2 regions of the Pseudomonas sp. MM211 genome follow, and region 1 is predicted to be linked to the other one. Evidence: predicted binding sites of a transcription regulator. Region 1 holds the regulator's gene; the other holds the start of a gene.
The links. Region 1 encodes FliA, which starts transcription of late flagellar genes. Its sites were predicted from a motif close to CTAAAGTTTNNNNNNNNNNNGCCGNTAA; they were not measured.

Region 1 (7,771 bases):
CTGCCCACGCCACTTACACTACGCCGCACATCGAGATTGCGCGAGACCACCAGAACCACCCGACGGTTGCGCGCCCTGCCCTCTGCCGTGGCGTTGTCGGCTACTGGCTGGAACTCGCCATAGCCTACGGCGGCCATACGTGACGGATCGACGCCATCCATGGCCAGCATCCGCACGATACTGGCAGCGCGCGCGGTAGACAGCTCCCAGTTGGTCGGGAACTGCGCAGTTCTGATCGGCTGGTTATCGGTAAACCCTTCCACATGCACCGGGTTGCCATAGGGCGCCAGGATTTTGGCAATCTTCTCGATGATCTCGAAAGCCATATCGTTCGGCAGCGCATCGCCACTGGGAAACAGCAGACCGGAGCTCAACTCGATCTCGATCCACAGCTCATTGCCGCGCACCTTCAGTTGATCGCTCTGCAGCAATCCGCCGAAGGCATCACGAATGCTGTCAGCGATATTCTCCAGTGTAGAAGCGGCGATCTGCTGCGCCGTTTCCTCATCCACCATGGAGCGATCCGGCTCGGTGGTGCGCGGTCGCTCGTCCCCCACCGGGATGGGTTTGATGGAGCGATCCGGCTGATTGAAGACCCCCGTCAGGGTTTCCGAAAGGATCTTGTACTTGCCTTCGTTGATCGAGGAAATCGAGTACATCACCACGAAGAAGGCGAACAGCAGCGTGATGAAGTCCGCGTAGGACACCAGCCAGCGCTCGTGATTCTCATGTTCTTCGTGGCGGCGTCGGCGAGCCATGATTAGTTCATGAAGCCTTGCAGCTTCAACTCGATAGAGCGTGGGTTCTCACCCTCGCCGATGGACAGAATGCCTTCGAGGAGCATTTCCCGATACGCCGACTGGCGCATGGCCACGGACTTGAGCTTGGCACCGATGGGCAACAGCAGCAGGTTGGCGATAGCCACACCGTAGATGGTAGCGACGAAGGCGACGGCGATCCCGCCACCGAGCAGGCTCGGGTCGGCCAGGTTGCCCATCACGTGGATCAGCCCCATGACTGCGCCGATGATGCCGATGGTCGGCGCGTAGCCGCCCATGCACTCGAAGAACTTGGCGGCCTGTATGTCACGGCTTTCCTGGGTGTAGAGATCGACCTCGAGAATACTGCGGATGGCCTCAGGCTCGGCGCCATCGACCAGCAGTTGCAGGCCCTTGCGTGCGTAGGGATCGGCTTCGCCGTCAGCGACCGCCTCGAGGCCAAGCAGACCTTCCTTGCGCGCGGTCATGCTCCAGTTCACTACCCGGTCGATACCGCCAGGCAGATCGATCTGCGGCGGGAAGAAGATCCAGCGCAGGATGCTCATGGCGCGCTTGAATACGGTGACCGGCGTTTGCAGCAACGCCGCACCCAGCGTGCCGCCGATCACGATCAGCGCCGCCGGGCCGTTGAGCAGTGCCGAGACATGACCGCCTTCCAGGTAATTGCCGCCAAGAATGGCGACGAATGCCAGGATGACGCCGATCAGGCTCAGCACATCCATCAGAGGCAGGCCTCGACCAGATGCCGGCCGATGTCATCCAACGGGTACACCGCATCCGCCAGGTTGGCCTTCACGATCGCCATGGGCATGCCATAGATCACGCAACTGGCTTCGTCCTGTGCCCATACCTGGCTGCCCCCCTGCTTGAGCAGGCGAGCGCCTTCGCGACCATCCGCGCCCATGCCGGTCAGCACCACGGCCAGCACCTTGTCGTTGTACGACTTGGAGGCCGAGCCAAAGGTGATATCCACGCACGGCTTGTAGTTCAGACGCTCGTCGCCGGGCAGGATGCGGATGGTGCCGCGCCCATCGATCATCATTTGCTTGCCGCCCGGCGCCAGAATGGCCAGCCCGGGACGCAGGATGTCGCCATCCTCGGCTTCCTTGACGTTGATCTTGCAGAGCTTGTCCAGACGTTCGGCGAAGGCCTTGGTGAAGGCTGCGGGCATGTGCTGGATCAACACGATCGGCGTCGGAAAATTGGCCGGCAACTGCGTCAGCACCCGCTGCAGGGCAACCGGGCCACCCGTCGAGGTGCCGATCGCCACCAGCTTGTAGGCCTTGCGCTTGGGCGCAGCACTGGTGCTGGACGAATGACGTTCGGCCGGCGGGTGACTCACGCTTGGCTGTGGCCGCGCAGCAGGTGCAGGTGTGATCGAAGTGCTGGCAGGTCGGCTCAGGCTACCGCCGGCAGGCGGCGTCAGGGACGCCGCGCCGATCCCCCGGCGGTTGCTGCGCGAAATGCTGTGCACCTTCTCGCACAGCAGTTGCTTGACCTTCTCCGGGTTGCGCGAGATGTCCTCAAAATTCTTCGGCAGGAAATCCACCGCCCCGGCATCCAGCGCATCCAGGGTGACCCGGGCGCCTTCGTGAGTGAGTGAGGAGAACATCAACACCGGTGTCGGGCAGCGCTGCATGATACTGCGTACCGCAGTGATGCCGTCCATCAACGGCATCTCGTAGTCCATGGTGATCACGTCCGGCTTGAGTGCCAGCGCCTGATCGATGGCCTCACGTCCGTTGGTGGCCGTGCCGACCACGGTGATGTTGGGATCGGACGAGAGGATCTCCGAAACCCTGCGGCGGAAGAAGCCGGAGTCGTCGACCACCAGTACCTTGACAACCATAAACACTCCTAAGCGGCACGACGGAGGCCGTGCCGCGGACGATCAGATACGCCGTGCGTAGCGTTTGAGCATGCTTGGCACGTCGAGAATCAGGGCGATGCGCCCGTCGCCGGTGATGGTCGCACCCGACATGCCAGGCGTGCCTTGCAGCATCTTGCCCAACGGCTTGATCACCACCTCTTCCTGGCCGACCAGCTGATCGACGACGAAGCCGATACGCTGATTGCCGACGGTGAGAATCACCACATGGCCTTCGCCTTGTTCTTCGTGGGCAGCCTTGCTGACCAGCCAACGCTTGAGATAGAACAGCGGCAATGCCTTGTCGCGCACGATCACCACTTCCTGGCCGTCGACCACGTTGGTGCGCGACAGGTCGAGGTGGAAGATCTCGTTGACGTTGACCAGCGGGAAGGCAAACGCCTGGTTGCCGAGCATCACCATCAGCGTCGGCATGATCGCCAGGGTCAGTGGCACCTTGATGACGATCTTCGAGCCCTGGCCTTTCTGCGAGAACACGTTGACCGTGCCGTTGAGCTGGGAAATCTTGGTCTTCACCACGTCCATGCCGACGCCACGGCCGGACACGTCGGAAATCTCGGTCTTGGTCGAAAAACCGGGGGCGAAGATCAGGTTGTAGCATTCCAGATCGGTCAGGCGATCGGCGGCGTCCTTGTCCAGCAGGCCCTTTTCCACGGCCTTGCTGCGCAGCACGTCGGCATCCATACCCTTGCCGTCATCGGTGATCATCAGCAGGATGTGGTCGCCTTCCTGCTCGGCGGACAGCACCACACGACCAGTGCGCGACTTGCCGGCTGCTTCACGCTCTTCCGGGCTTTCCACACCATGGTCGACCGCGTTGCGCACCAAGTGAACCAGCGGGTCGGCCAAGGCTTCGACGAGGTTCTTGTCGAGGTCGGTCTCTTCACCGACCAGCTCCAGGTTGATCTCTTTCTTCAGCTGGCGAGCCAGGTCGCGAACCAAGCGTGGGAAGCGCCCGAAGACCTTCTTGATCGGCTGCATGCGGGTCTTCATGACCGACGTCTGCAGATCGGCGGTGACCACGTCGAGGTTGGACACGGCCTTGGACATGGCCTCGTCGCCGCTGTTGAGTCCCAGGCGCACCAGGCGGTTACGCACCAGTACCAGCTCGCCGACCATGTTCATGATTTCGTCCAGACGCGCGGTGTCGACCCGCACGGTGGTTTCCGCTTCGCTCGCAGGCGCAGCAGCAGCCGGAGGCGGCGCGGCAGCGGCTTTGGCTGGTTCGGCTTTGGCAATAGGCGCAGGTGCGGGCGCGACCTTGGCAACTACCGGCGCAGCCGTTTTGGCTGCTGGCTTCGGCACAGGGGCCGGAGCGGCAGCAACAGGGGCGATCGCCGTCGGCTCGACGAACTTGCCTTTGCCGTGCAGTTGATCGAGCAGCGCTTCGAATTCGTCATCGGTAATTTCATCGCCCTGCGCTGCAGAACTGGCGGATGCAGCAGGAGCAGCCGGTGCTGGCGTCTCTACGGCAGCAGCAACGAACTGGCCTTTGCCGTGTAACTGATCGAGTAGAGCTTCGAATTCGTCATCGGTGATGTCGTCGCCATTGGCGCTGCTCGAGACATTGGCTGGTGCAGGCGCGGCCGTTTCGACAGCGGTTGTCGCTGCAGCTGCGAACTGCCCTTTGCCATGCAACTGATCGAGCAGCGACTCGAATTCATCATCGCTGATTTCGTCGTCCGAAGCGCTCGCTGACGGCTGCGGCTCATCGTCCAAGGCATCGAGCAGCTGTGCGAATTCGCTATCGGTAATATCTGCTGATGCCTCAGCGCTCTGGGCTACAGGCTGGACAGGTGCAGAGACTGCAACATTGGCAAGCGCTGCGGCAGGCGCAGGTTCGGCGAGTCGTGCCAGTGCTGCCAGTAGCTCGGGAGAGGCCGGCGTTGGCGTAACGCGCTCGCGCACTTCGCTGAACATGCCATTGACCGCATCCAGCGCTTCGAGCACCACGTCCATCAACTCGGAGTCGACGCGACGCTCACCCTTGCGCAGGATGTCGAACACGTTCTCGGCAATATGGCAGCACTCCACCAGCTCATTGAGCTGCAGAAAGCCTGCCCCGCCTTTTACCGTGTGAAATCCCCGAAAAATCGCGTTGAGCAGATTCATATCGTCCGGGCGGCTTTCCAGCTCCACCAATTGCTCGGACAACAGCTCGAGAATCTCGCCGGCCTCTACCAGGAAATCCTGGAGGATTTCTTCATCGGCGCCGAAGCTCATATGACGTGCTCCTAAAATCCCAGGCTGGACAGCAAATCGTCGACGTCGTCCTGGGAAGAAGCGACATCATCACGCTTATCGGCATGAATCTGTGGAACTTCACCATGAGACGTATTTTTTTGTTTGTTCTGCTCTACACGCAACTCTTCATGATCGTGATCGATGCCGGCAAAACGGTCGACCTGACTGGCCATTAGCATCAATTTCAGCAGGTTGCTCTCTACCTCGGTCACCAGTTGCGTGACACGTTTGATCACCTGCCCGGTCAGATCCTGATAGTCCTGTGCCAGCAAAATGTCATTGAGGTGCCCCGACAGTTTGCTGCTGTCGCGCTGGCTGCGCGCCAAAAACAGCTCGATGCGTTTGGCCAACTCACGGAAAGCCTCAGCGCCCATTTCGCGGCGCATGAAACGTCCCCAATCCTCGCTCAGGGCATCGGCTTCGCTGCTCAAGTCATTGACCAACGGCGCACTCTGCTCGACCAGATCCATCGTGCGATTGGCCGCTCGCTCGGTCATGGTCACAACGTAATTGAGCCGCTCCGTAGCGTCGGATATCTGTGAGACTTCATTGGCGTGTGGCACTCGGGGGTCGAGCTGAAAATTGACGATGGCGTTGTGCAGCTCACGCGTGAGCTTGCCGACTTCGTGGTAAAGACCACGGTCGCGCGCCTTGTTCAGTTCATTGATCAGCTGTACCGCTTCGCCAAAGTTGCCTTTTTCGAGGCTGTTTACCAGTTGGCGGGCATTGCTTTTCAGAGTCGACTCGAGGTCGGCCTCTTGAGAATCTTCGTGTTCCATAACAACCTCGCGGCAGACATCAGCCGTTGACCCGCTCGAAGATTTTTTCGATCTTTTCCTTGAGCACCTGGGCGGTGAATGGCTTGACCACATAGCCATTCACACCGGCCTGGGCGGCCTCGATGATCTGATCACGTTTGGCCTCTGCCGTAACCATCAGCACTGGCATTTGCTTCAAACGTTCGTCTGCACGCACTGCGCGCAGCAGATCGATCCCACTCATGCCAGGCATGTTCCAGTCGGTCACGAGAAAGTCAAAACTACCGCTTTGCAGCATCGGCAATGCGGTGACGCCATCGTCGGCTTCCGCCGTATTGGTAAAGCCCAAATCACGCAAAAGGTTCTTGATGATCCGGCGCATCGTCGAAAAATCATCGACGATGAGGATTTTCATGTTCTTGTCCAAGTCGACCTCCGTACAGTCCTAAAACGCCATCAGCATTCTGAAGCGCTTATAAATCGTGAAACCGGCCTGGCGGAACGCCGCAAAACTATTGCGCCCGGCTTTGCTGCGTTCACTGTGTTTTCCAGCGCCCTGCTAATTCCTTATGCGCGCCATTCCACTAACCGTGCGCGTAGGCGCGCGGCACACTGACTGTGTAATTGGCTGACCCGCGACTCACTAACCCCCAGTACCTCGCCGATTTCCTTGAGATTCAACTCCTCATCGTAATACAGCGATAACACCAGCCGCTCACGCTCCGGCAGATTGCTGATAGCGTCGACCAGCGCGGCCTGGAAACGATTGTCTTCCAGCTCATGCGAAGGCCCTTGCAGCAAGGAACTCGTGTCTTCCTGCAGCCCGCCGCTTTCGCCTTCCTGCAACAGATCGTCGAAACTGAACAGGCGGCTGCCCAAAGTGTCGCCAAGAATGCCGTAGTAATCTTCGAGACTCAATTGGAGTTCGGCAGCAACCTCCTGATCTTTAGCGTCTCTTCCTGTTCTCGCTTCAATTTTTCGGATCGCATCGCTGACCATCCGGCTGTTGCGATGCACCGAGCGCGGCGCCCAGTCACCTTTGCGCACCTCGTCGAGCATCGAACCACGGATACGAATACCCGCGAACGTCTCGAAACTAGCGCCCTTACCGGCGTCATATTTACGTGATGCCTCAAGCAGGCCAATCATGCCGGCCTGGATAAGGTCATCCACCTGCACATTGGCAGGCAGACGCGCCAGCAGGTGGTAAGCGATACGCTTGACCAGTGGCGCGTAACGTTCAATCAACTGATGCTGTGAATCTTGTGCGTGTGCCTTGCTGTACATACGGAGTCCAGAGGCTGTCGTCATACAGCCGTGTCTGCAGTCGGTTGTTGCACCAGGCGCTCAACGAAAAATTCCAGGTGGCCTCGCGGATTGGCCGGCAACGGCCACGCATCAACCTTCTGGGCAATCGCCTTGAACGCCAGCGCGCACTTCGAGCGAGGGAACGCCTCATACACCGCACGCTGTTTCTGTACGGCCTTGCGTACCGATTCGTCGTAAGGAACCGCGCCCACGTACTGCAGCGCGACATCCAGAAAACGGTCGGTCACCTTGGTCAGCTTAGCAAACAGATTACGGCCTTCCTGTGGGCTGTGCGCCATATTGGCGAGCACCCGAAAACGATTCATGCCGTGGTCACGGTTGAGGAGCTTGATCAGCGCGTAAGCATCAGTGATCGAGGTCGGCTCGTCGCACACCACCACCAGCACTTCCTGGGCAGCGCGCACGAAACTCACAACCGAGTCGCCGATGCCTGCAGCGGTATCCACGATCAACACATCGAGGTTGTCGCTGATATCGCTGAAAGCCTGAATCAGGCCGGCATGCTGCATAGGCGTGAGCTGCACCATGCTCTGAGTACCGGAGGCTGCCGGCACGACACGAATACCGCCTGGTCCCTGCAGGACAACATCGCGCAGTTCGCACTGACCGTCGATGACGTCAGCCAGGGTGCGTTTGGCCGTCAGGCCGAGCAATACATCGACGTTGGCCAGCCCCAGGTCAGCATCCATGAGCATGACGCGCCGACCGAGATCCGCCAGCGCCAACGACAAATTCACCGACACATTGGTCTTGCCAACGCCGCCCTTGCCGCC
Region 2 (7,771 bases), 560 kb from region 1:
GCGCTCGTCCGATGGATCTTCTTCGGATCGCCTGGAGGCGCTTGAGGCGCGGATCAATGAGCTTGAGGCGCGCCTGGCAATGCTGGAAGGCAATACATCTGCTTGAGCCTTCAAATGGGCCTTCTCGCATAGGCTACGTATTGCTGCGGAATAATGAACTGTTGTGCACTGCGCATTATCAATAGGGCACTGCCATCACAGGCCGAGCCGTGAAGGCTGTTTGCCCATTGGGTGTTTGTTTGATTTAGATTGAGCTGCCCCTTGGTGGCTTCAAGTTACAAGGAGTCGTCGCAGTCCAATGCGCATGATCTGGAAGTCCTTCAGTTCTCTGTATATCGCCACCGTTTTAATGCTGCTGGGCTCCGGCCTGTTGAGTACCTACCTGGCACTGCGTCTGGCCGAATCCGGCGAGGGCGTTTGGGCGGGCGCGTTGATGGCTGCCAATTACTTCGGGTTGGTGCTGGGCGGCAAGATTGGTCACCGGCTGATTGCTCGTGTCGGCCACATTCGCGCCTATGTGGCCTGTGCTGGCGTAGTCACTGCGGCGGTGCTGGGGCACGGTTTACTCGACTGGCTGCCAGCCTGGCTAGTGCTGCGTGTACTGGTAGGCCTGGGGATGATGTGCCAGTACATGGTCATCGAAAGCTGGCTCAATGAGCAGGCCGATACCAAGCAGCGTGGGTTGGTGTTCGCAGGCTACATGGCGGCCTCTTACCTTGGGCTGGTGCTTGGCCAGCTGGTTCTGGTCGTACACCCGACATTGGGCCTCGAGCTATTGATGCTGGTCGCCTTGGCCTTTGCGCTGTGCCTGGTTCCCGTGGCGCTTACCCGACGTATGCACCCCTCACCCTTGCACCCAGCGCCACTGGAAATGCGCTTCTTCTTTCAGCGTGTTCCCTTATCGCTGACGGCCATTGGCGTAGCCGGCCTGATGATTGGCTCTTTTTATGGTTTGGCACCGCTCTATGCGGCTGACATGGGGCTGGCGACGGAGCAGGTCGGCATATTTATGGGGGCCTGCATTCTTGCCGGCCTGATTGTTCAGGCTCCTCTGGGGTGGCTGTCGGATCGTTTCGACAGGGTCAAGTTGATGCGTGGCATGTCAGGCGTGATGGTGGTTGTGGCGGCGCCGCTGGCTATCCTTCATGAAGCGCCGTTGTTGCTGCTGATTTCAGTTGGTTTTGTTGTCAGCATGCTGCAGTTCAGTCTTTACCCCCTGGCTGTAGCGTTCGCCAATGACCATGTCGAGGCGGATCGGCGTGTGTCGTTGACGGCGATGCTGCTTGTGACATTTGGTGTCGGTGCTTGTATCGGGCCGCTGCTGGTCGGTGTGTTGATGCGTTTTTTCGGCGCCAACATGTTGTACGCCTTCTTCTGCGTCTGCGGCCTGTTCCTGGTCTGGAGAGTGCGCTCGAACATCGTCACGCATCTCCATCAGGTCGATGATGCGCCGCTGCAGCACGTGGCGATGCCCGTGAACATGACCGCTTCACCACTGGTGGCTGCGCTGGATCCACGTGTCGATGAGCAGGTTGTTCAGGATCAGATGCTTGAGCCCGTTGTGATCGATCCTGATGTGCAGACTGACGCCGATTCTGCAGATAAGCCTACGGCACCGACGCAAGCCTGATCAGTCCGGGAATTGTTGATGTTTCAGTGCAACCCGAGCAGCTGAAACGTCATCAGGCCCTAGAGGCGATTCATAGAAAGGTGTCGCTCTCGAAGCGGCGCGCTTCGCGTTGTAACTGATAGACGAAGCGCTCCACCAGTCGCTGTTGCAGCCCGCTTAAGTTGGCGAAATGCAGGCCGACGAAGGTGAGATCAAGCTTCTCGTCATAACGAGCATGACGCAGCTCTACGGAGGCTTCCAGTCTGCCTATCGGAAGCTGGGCGCAGAAGCCTTCATAGACTTGGCCCGGCTGCAGCTTTTCGCTGGCGTTGCCGGGGAGGCGAACCTTGCAGCCCGAAGCGGAAATATCGAGCATCAGTCCTTCCAGTGGAGTACGCAGCTTGGCTCCGTCGAGTTCCACCTTGACCTGGTCTGACTGCTTGAGCGCTGCTCTGAACGCGTTGCGACGCTGATGATAAAGCACCATCTGGGGAATTTCGCCGCTGTAGCAGCGCTCTCCCTGATACTCACTTACCTGCATGCCGGCTGGGCAATCCCAGGCGATCAGTACCCCGTCATGCAGAGATTCGACGCGGAAAGCTTCGCCGTTCTGCAGGTAGCGCTCGCCATCACTGGGGATCATCTCGTCGAGAATTAGCAGATTCTGATCGCGGTCTACCTCTATCACAAAGCTTTGGAAGCGCTGATTGCGCTCCTTGAACATGATGATCAGGGGGTCATGGTGGTGTTGCAGAAGGCGTAGGTTGGCAACAATTTCCATCGGTGCTTTGAGCACTTTCGGAGGTTGCGGGCCATCGTCCTGGGCGAAGGGGTTGGACACGAACCAGTGATCTCCGGGGCATGGTACTGCTGCGTCAATGATAATGCCGTTTCGGCATCATTGCGCATCTTGTTGTTATGTCAGGCCTGGCTGAGTGGGCGCTTGCTGCCGATTTTAGCGGTGCCACCGCTGCTGTCATAGAGCGAAGGCGTTTCGTTGCCGCGCAAAATGCCGAGCATGTTTTCCGTTGATTTCTGGCTTGATCGGATGATCCGGCCATTGCGCAGGTTGGCGCTCTGGCAGCTCTCCAGCAGGCTACTCAGTTTATCGCTAGCGGTCACTAGAGCATCACCCTGATCCGAACGCTCGGCGAGCGCCAGCAAGCCGGCGCGATCAGCGCTCAGGTTGAAGCCGAGGAGTATCTGGGTGCGATGCTTGCCATGCTGATCAAGGCTGGCCAGCAAGGGCTGCTTGTCTGCCAGTATCTGCTGCAGGCGCGGCAAATCATGCTCGCTCAGGGCCTGGAATTCGGCTTCGATCAGCTCAAGCAATTGCTCGGCGTGGCCGATACTTTCATTGAATAGGTCGAGCAGGGGCGTAGCGTTCATAAGCGGGCTCTCTGGGGAAGAAACTGTTCAAGGTCTGCCGGCCAACAAGCCAGCAAAACGGCGAACGGTTTCTAGGCGTCCAACACCCCAGTACAAGCCCGAAGACTAGCGCTGGGACTCGAAATTGAGCAGTTTGCTCGCGACGCGCTGGCTATCGACCTGGTAAGTGCCGTCAGTAATGGCTTGCTTGAGCTTGGCTACCCGGTCGGTATCGACGGCAGGCTGGTCGCGCAGCTTGTCGACGGTTTTCTGTAATTGCTGTGCTTCACTGCTCAGCTGAACGGATTCACCGCTCTTGGCGCTGACAGCCGCTTTCTGGGCGGCGGCTTCGTTACCACCGGCCTTGTTGTCGATGGCTTCGTTCTTGCCGCCCTGGGCGCTACCGGCACGTGTTGTGCTGGCTGGCGTGGTGCTGTTGAGTCGGTTGAAATCGATGACCATGATGCAAAACCTCTGACAGAGTTTGGACGCTTGCCTAGTTTGTCGGCTATGCCCAGGAAAACTTTAGGCAAAAAAATTGCGTCGCTTGCACAGTCTAAAACACCCTCATTCTCCAGTCAGCCAATCCGTTCGACAATGCCTGTAGAAATAAATGCAAGTCATGCCTACATGGAGACTTCAACCTGCCCCGGGCCTAACACTCGGGCGCGAACCACCCGCTGCGAGCGCTGGTTGCGCACACTGATCTGCTTACCCACGGCTCCGTCTGAAAGCGCCTCGCCGGGCATGCGCACATTGATGCCGCCGCTGCGTGCGCTGATCACCACCTGGTCGCCGCGCCGGATTACCTCTGCCTGACGGATGTGTATGGGGGCCAATACCTGGTCTGGCAGCATCGCGCGGGTGGCTTTTCTGCCGATCGCTTGTTCAACATCGGTCATGTAGCCCTGGTTGAGCAAGCCTACATCTCGCTCCGCCAGCATTATATCGGCTTCGCTTAGCACGCCTTCGCGTTTGACTGGCCGCACCAGGGTAACCACCTCACGGTAGAGGCGCACCTGGCCGGGAACGAATACCGTCCAAGGTGCTGCTCCATCGCAACGTACGCGCATGGTCACTCTGCCTACTGGCTCAACTGGTGTTTCCAGGGTCGTCGTCAGCGATTGATCACATAACGGTAGTCGCAGGCGTGGATCCAAGCGGTTGATCTGAATCTCGTGGCGAGCCTGGATATTGCTGCGCTGCAAATAGTCCTCAACGGCTTGCTCAAGAAAGCGCTGAGTCTCGCCGATAAGCTGATCGGGCAGAGTGACTGAGGCAGTTGTCAGCGTGCTATAGCCGAGTGCCAGTAAAGCAGGTAAAACTGCCAAGCAACGAAGGCTCTTGGTTATCGAGCGTCGAATAATTGTCGTTTGTGCATTCATGCCTGGTTGGAAGCAAGGTGCGTGCCGCCTGCTACGCTAACTAAATCTGATGTGTTACTGGAATCATGGGAGCCCGTACATGGCCGGTGTGATGGATTCGGTCAACCAGCGTACTCAGCTGGTTGGGCAGAATCGCCTAGAACTGCTGCTGTTTCGTCTCGATGGCCCACAGCTGTACGGGATCAACGTCTTCAAGGTGAAGGAGGTGTTGCAATGCCCGAAACTCACCATCATGCCCAAGTCGAGCCCGGTGGTTCGTGGTGTGGCGAGCATCCGCGGCGGCACTATTCCGATTCTTGATCTGTCAATGGCGACAGGCAAGCGGCCTTTGGGTGGTGATCTGCAGAGCAGCTTCGTCATCATCACCGAGTACAACACCAAGGTGCAGGGTTTCTTGGTGCGCTCTGTGGAGCGCATCGTCAACATGAACTGGGAAGAAATTCACCCGCCGCCCAAGGGGGCAGGGCGCGATCACTATCTGACGGCAGTAACGCGTCTGGATGACAAGCTGGTCGAAATCATCGACGTAGAGAAAATTCTCGCCGAAGTAGCGCCGACCTCCGAGGTTATCTCCGTTGGCGTGGTGGACGTTGAGACCCAGACCAAGGCCGTCAGTCAGCATGTGCTGATCGTCGATGACTCTTCGGTCGCGCGTAAACAGGTGATGCGTTGTCTGCAGACGGTCGGCGTCGAGGTAACGGCATTGAATGACGGGCGTCAGGCACTGGATTTCCTACGCGCGATGGTGGATGAGGGCAAGTCGCCGGAGCAGGAGCTATTGATGATCATCTCCGACATTGAGATGCCTGAGATGGATGGCTATACGCTCACCGCGGCGATTCGCACGGATCCGCGCATGCAGAAGCTGCACATTCTCCTGCATACTTCGCTATCGGGAGTATTCAACCAAGCGATGGTGAAAAAAGTAGGTGCCAACGATTTCTTGGCGAAATTTCGTCCGGATGATTTGGCTTCTCGTGTGGTCGAACGCATCAAGTCGAGCGATCACTCGGCATAAGGTATGAGTTGCCTGGTGTTTTTGGCCGGGTGCTGGCGGTAAAGTCGGTAGGCGTGCATTGGCGCGCTTGCCGTATTCGACTTTCATAGATGGGCGAGGCTTCGCGAGTGTCTTCAGGTAATTTGGATTTCGAACAGTTCCGGATCTTTCTGGAAAAAGCCTGTGGCATCGTACTGGGTAGCAATAAGCAGTACCTGGTTTCCAGTCGGCTGAACAAGCTGATGGAGACCAACGGCATCAAGACGCTGGGTGAGTTGGTGCAGCGCATGCAGACTCAGCCACGCAGTGGGTTGCGCGAGCAGGTAGTCGACGCCATGACCACCAATGAAACCCTGTGGTTTCGTGATGCCTACCCGTTCGAAGTGCTCAAAAATCGTGTGCTGCCCGAGCTCACCAAGGCCTATCCGGGGCAGCGGCTGCGTATCTGGTCGGCGGCCTGTTCGTCGGGGCAGGAGCCGTATTCGCTGTCGATGAGCATCGATGAGTTCGAGCGCAGCAATATCGGCCAGCTCAAGACTGGTGTGCAGATCGTGGCTACCGATCTGTCACCGACCATGCTCAATAACTGTAAATCGGGCGAGTACGATAGCTTGGCCATGGGCCGCGGGCTCGCTCAGGAGCGTCTGCAGCGTTATTTCGATCCCAAAGGGCCTGGGCGCTGGGTGGTCAAGCCCGCGATCAAGAGCCGCGTCGAGTTCCGCCCGCTGAACTTGCTGGACAGCTATGCGAGCCTCGGCAAGTTCGACATCGTGTTCTGCCGCAACGTACTCATCTACTTCTCCGCCGAGGTGAAGAAGGACATCCTCACGCGCATTCACGCCATGCTCAAGCCAGGCGGCTATCTGTTCCTCGGCGCTTCTGAAGCCCTCAACGGCTTGCCGGAGAAATACCAGATGGTGCAGTGCAGCCCCGGGATCATTTACAAAGCTAAGTGATCCGACTCGCGAATAGAAAACGGGAGGCCTTGGCCTCCCGTTTTCTATTCTGCCTTTCCCATTACGCCTGACAGTGTTCTGTCACTTGCGCGTCAGAAAAGCGGCAAATCTCCGTCGGATTGCCGCTGCCACCTTGCCAATCGGCGGAAAAGCTTTGCCGCTTGGATCTCTTGTTTCTTTTGTTTTTGGCGTATCAGGCTGATTTATAAGATAAAAAATAAATTGGCACGTGCTTTGCTGTGAGGTTTGTACGCAAACAGGCTCGCCGCCACGGCAAAGGTTCCTGAGATGAGCATCAGCTTCGATAGCGCACTTGGCATTCATGAGAAGGCATTGGGCTTCCGCGCCCAGCGTGCAGAGGTGTTGGCCAACAATATGGCTAACGCCGATACCCCCAACTACAAGGCCAGGGATCTGGACTTCGCCTCCGTGCTGGCCCAGCAGGCAGCCAAGAGTGGCGGCAGCGGTAATTCGGGGCTGAAAACCACGAATAGCCGCCATATCGCAGCAGAAGGCGTGCCAATGGGCGATGCGGCGCTGGCCTATCGAACACCGACTGCGCCTTCGATCGATCAGAACACCGTCGATGCTCAGCTCGAACAAGCCAATTATGCCGAGAACTCGGTTGCCTTCCAGGCCAGCTTCACGCTGCTAAACAGTAAATTCAAAGGGCTCGTCAGCGCCCTGCGTGGTGAATAAAGGAGCCCGATATGTCACTTACCAGCGTTTTCAACATCGCCGGAACCGGCATGAGTGCCCAGAGCACTCGCCTGAATACCATTTCCAGCAACATCGCCAACGCCGAATCGGTCTCATCGAGCATCGATCAGACCTATCGGGCGCGTCACCCGGTGTTCGCTACCGTGTTTCAGCAGGCGCAGGGCGGTGAAAACGGCTCGCTGTTCGCTGATCAGGATCAGTCGGGTGCTGGTGTTCAGGTGCTTGGTATCGTCGAGGATCAGAGCAGTCTGATGCCACGCTACGAGCCTAACCACCCGGCCGCCGACGAAGCCGGCTATGTGTATTACCCCAACGTCAACGTGGTCGAGGAGATGGCGGACATGATTTCTGCCAGTCGCGCCTTCCAGACCAACGTGGAAATGATGAATACCGCCAAACAGATGATGCAGCGCGTTCTGACCTTGGGTCAGTGAGCCGGGAGTGAGAAATGAGCACTGTTGATGGCGTCAGCTCCAGTTCGGTACTGGACAAGTATCAGGTCAAGCAGGATTCCACCACACAGAACAAGGAGCTGGGCAAGGATCAGTTCCTCAACCTGCTGGTGGCGCAGCTGAATAACCAGAACCCACTAGAGCCTCAGGGCAACGGCGAGTTCATCGCGCAGTTGGCGCAATTCAGTACTGTGGAAGGGGTCGAGAAGCTCAACTCGAGCATGGAGACCATTTTGTCCGGCTATCAGTCCTCCCAGGCCCTGCAGGCTTCTTCGCTGGTCGGT

Region 2: flgM (flagellar biosynthesis anti-sigma factor FlgM) is a predicted target of FliA. The motif match lies at 3,479-3,506, and genes of this name have one in related genera.

What each region holds. Positions count from the first base shown of each region.
Region 1 covers NZ_CP081942.1:3,262,771-3,270,541, reverse strand. Annotated here, with positions in the region: gene motD (flagellar motor protein MotD) at 1-758, opposite strand, end outside; gene K5Q02_RS14975 (flagellar motor protein) at 761-1,501, opposite strand; gene K5Q02_RS14970 (protein-glutamate methylesterase/protein-glutamine glutaminase) at 1,501-2,628, opposite strand; gene K5Q02_RS14965 (chemotaxis protein CheA) at 2,671-4,890, opposite strand; gene K5Q02_RS14960 (protein phosphatase CheZ) at 4,902-5,690, opposite strand; gene K5Q02_RS14955 (chemotaxis response regulator CheY) at 5,710-6,084, opposite strand; gene fliA (RNA polymerase sigma factor FliA) at 6,237-6,980, opposite strand; gene fleN (flagellar synthesis regulator FleN) at 6,977-7,771, opposite strand, start outside.
Region 2 covers NZ_CP081942.1:2,704,509-2,712,279, forward strand. Annotated here, with positions in the region: gene K5Q02_RS12395 (YceH family protein) at 1-106, shown strand, start outside; gene K5Q02_RS12400 (MFS transporter) at 299-1,630, shown strand; gene K5Q02_RS12405 (flagellar brake protein) at 1,701-2,390, opposite strand; gene K5Q02_RS12410 (flagella synthesis protein FlgN) at 2,531-2,998, opposite strand; gene flgM (flagellar biosynthesis anti-sigma factor FlgM) at 3,104-3,439, opposite strand; gene flgA (flagellar basal body P-ring formation chaperone FlgA) at 3,604-4,362, opposite strand; gene K5Q02_RS12425 (chemotaxis protein CheV) at 4,442-5,380, shown strand; gene cheR (protein-glutamate O-methyltransferase CheR) at 5,488-6,315, shown strand; gene flgB (flagellar basal body rod protein FlgB) at 6,604-7,014, shown strand; gene flgC (flagellar basal body rod protein FlgC) at 7,026-7,469, shown strand; gene flgD (flagellar hook assembly protein FlgD) at 7,484-7,771, shown strand, end outside.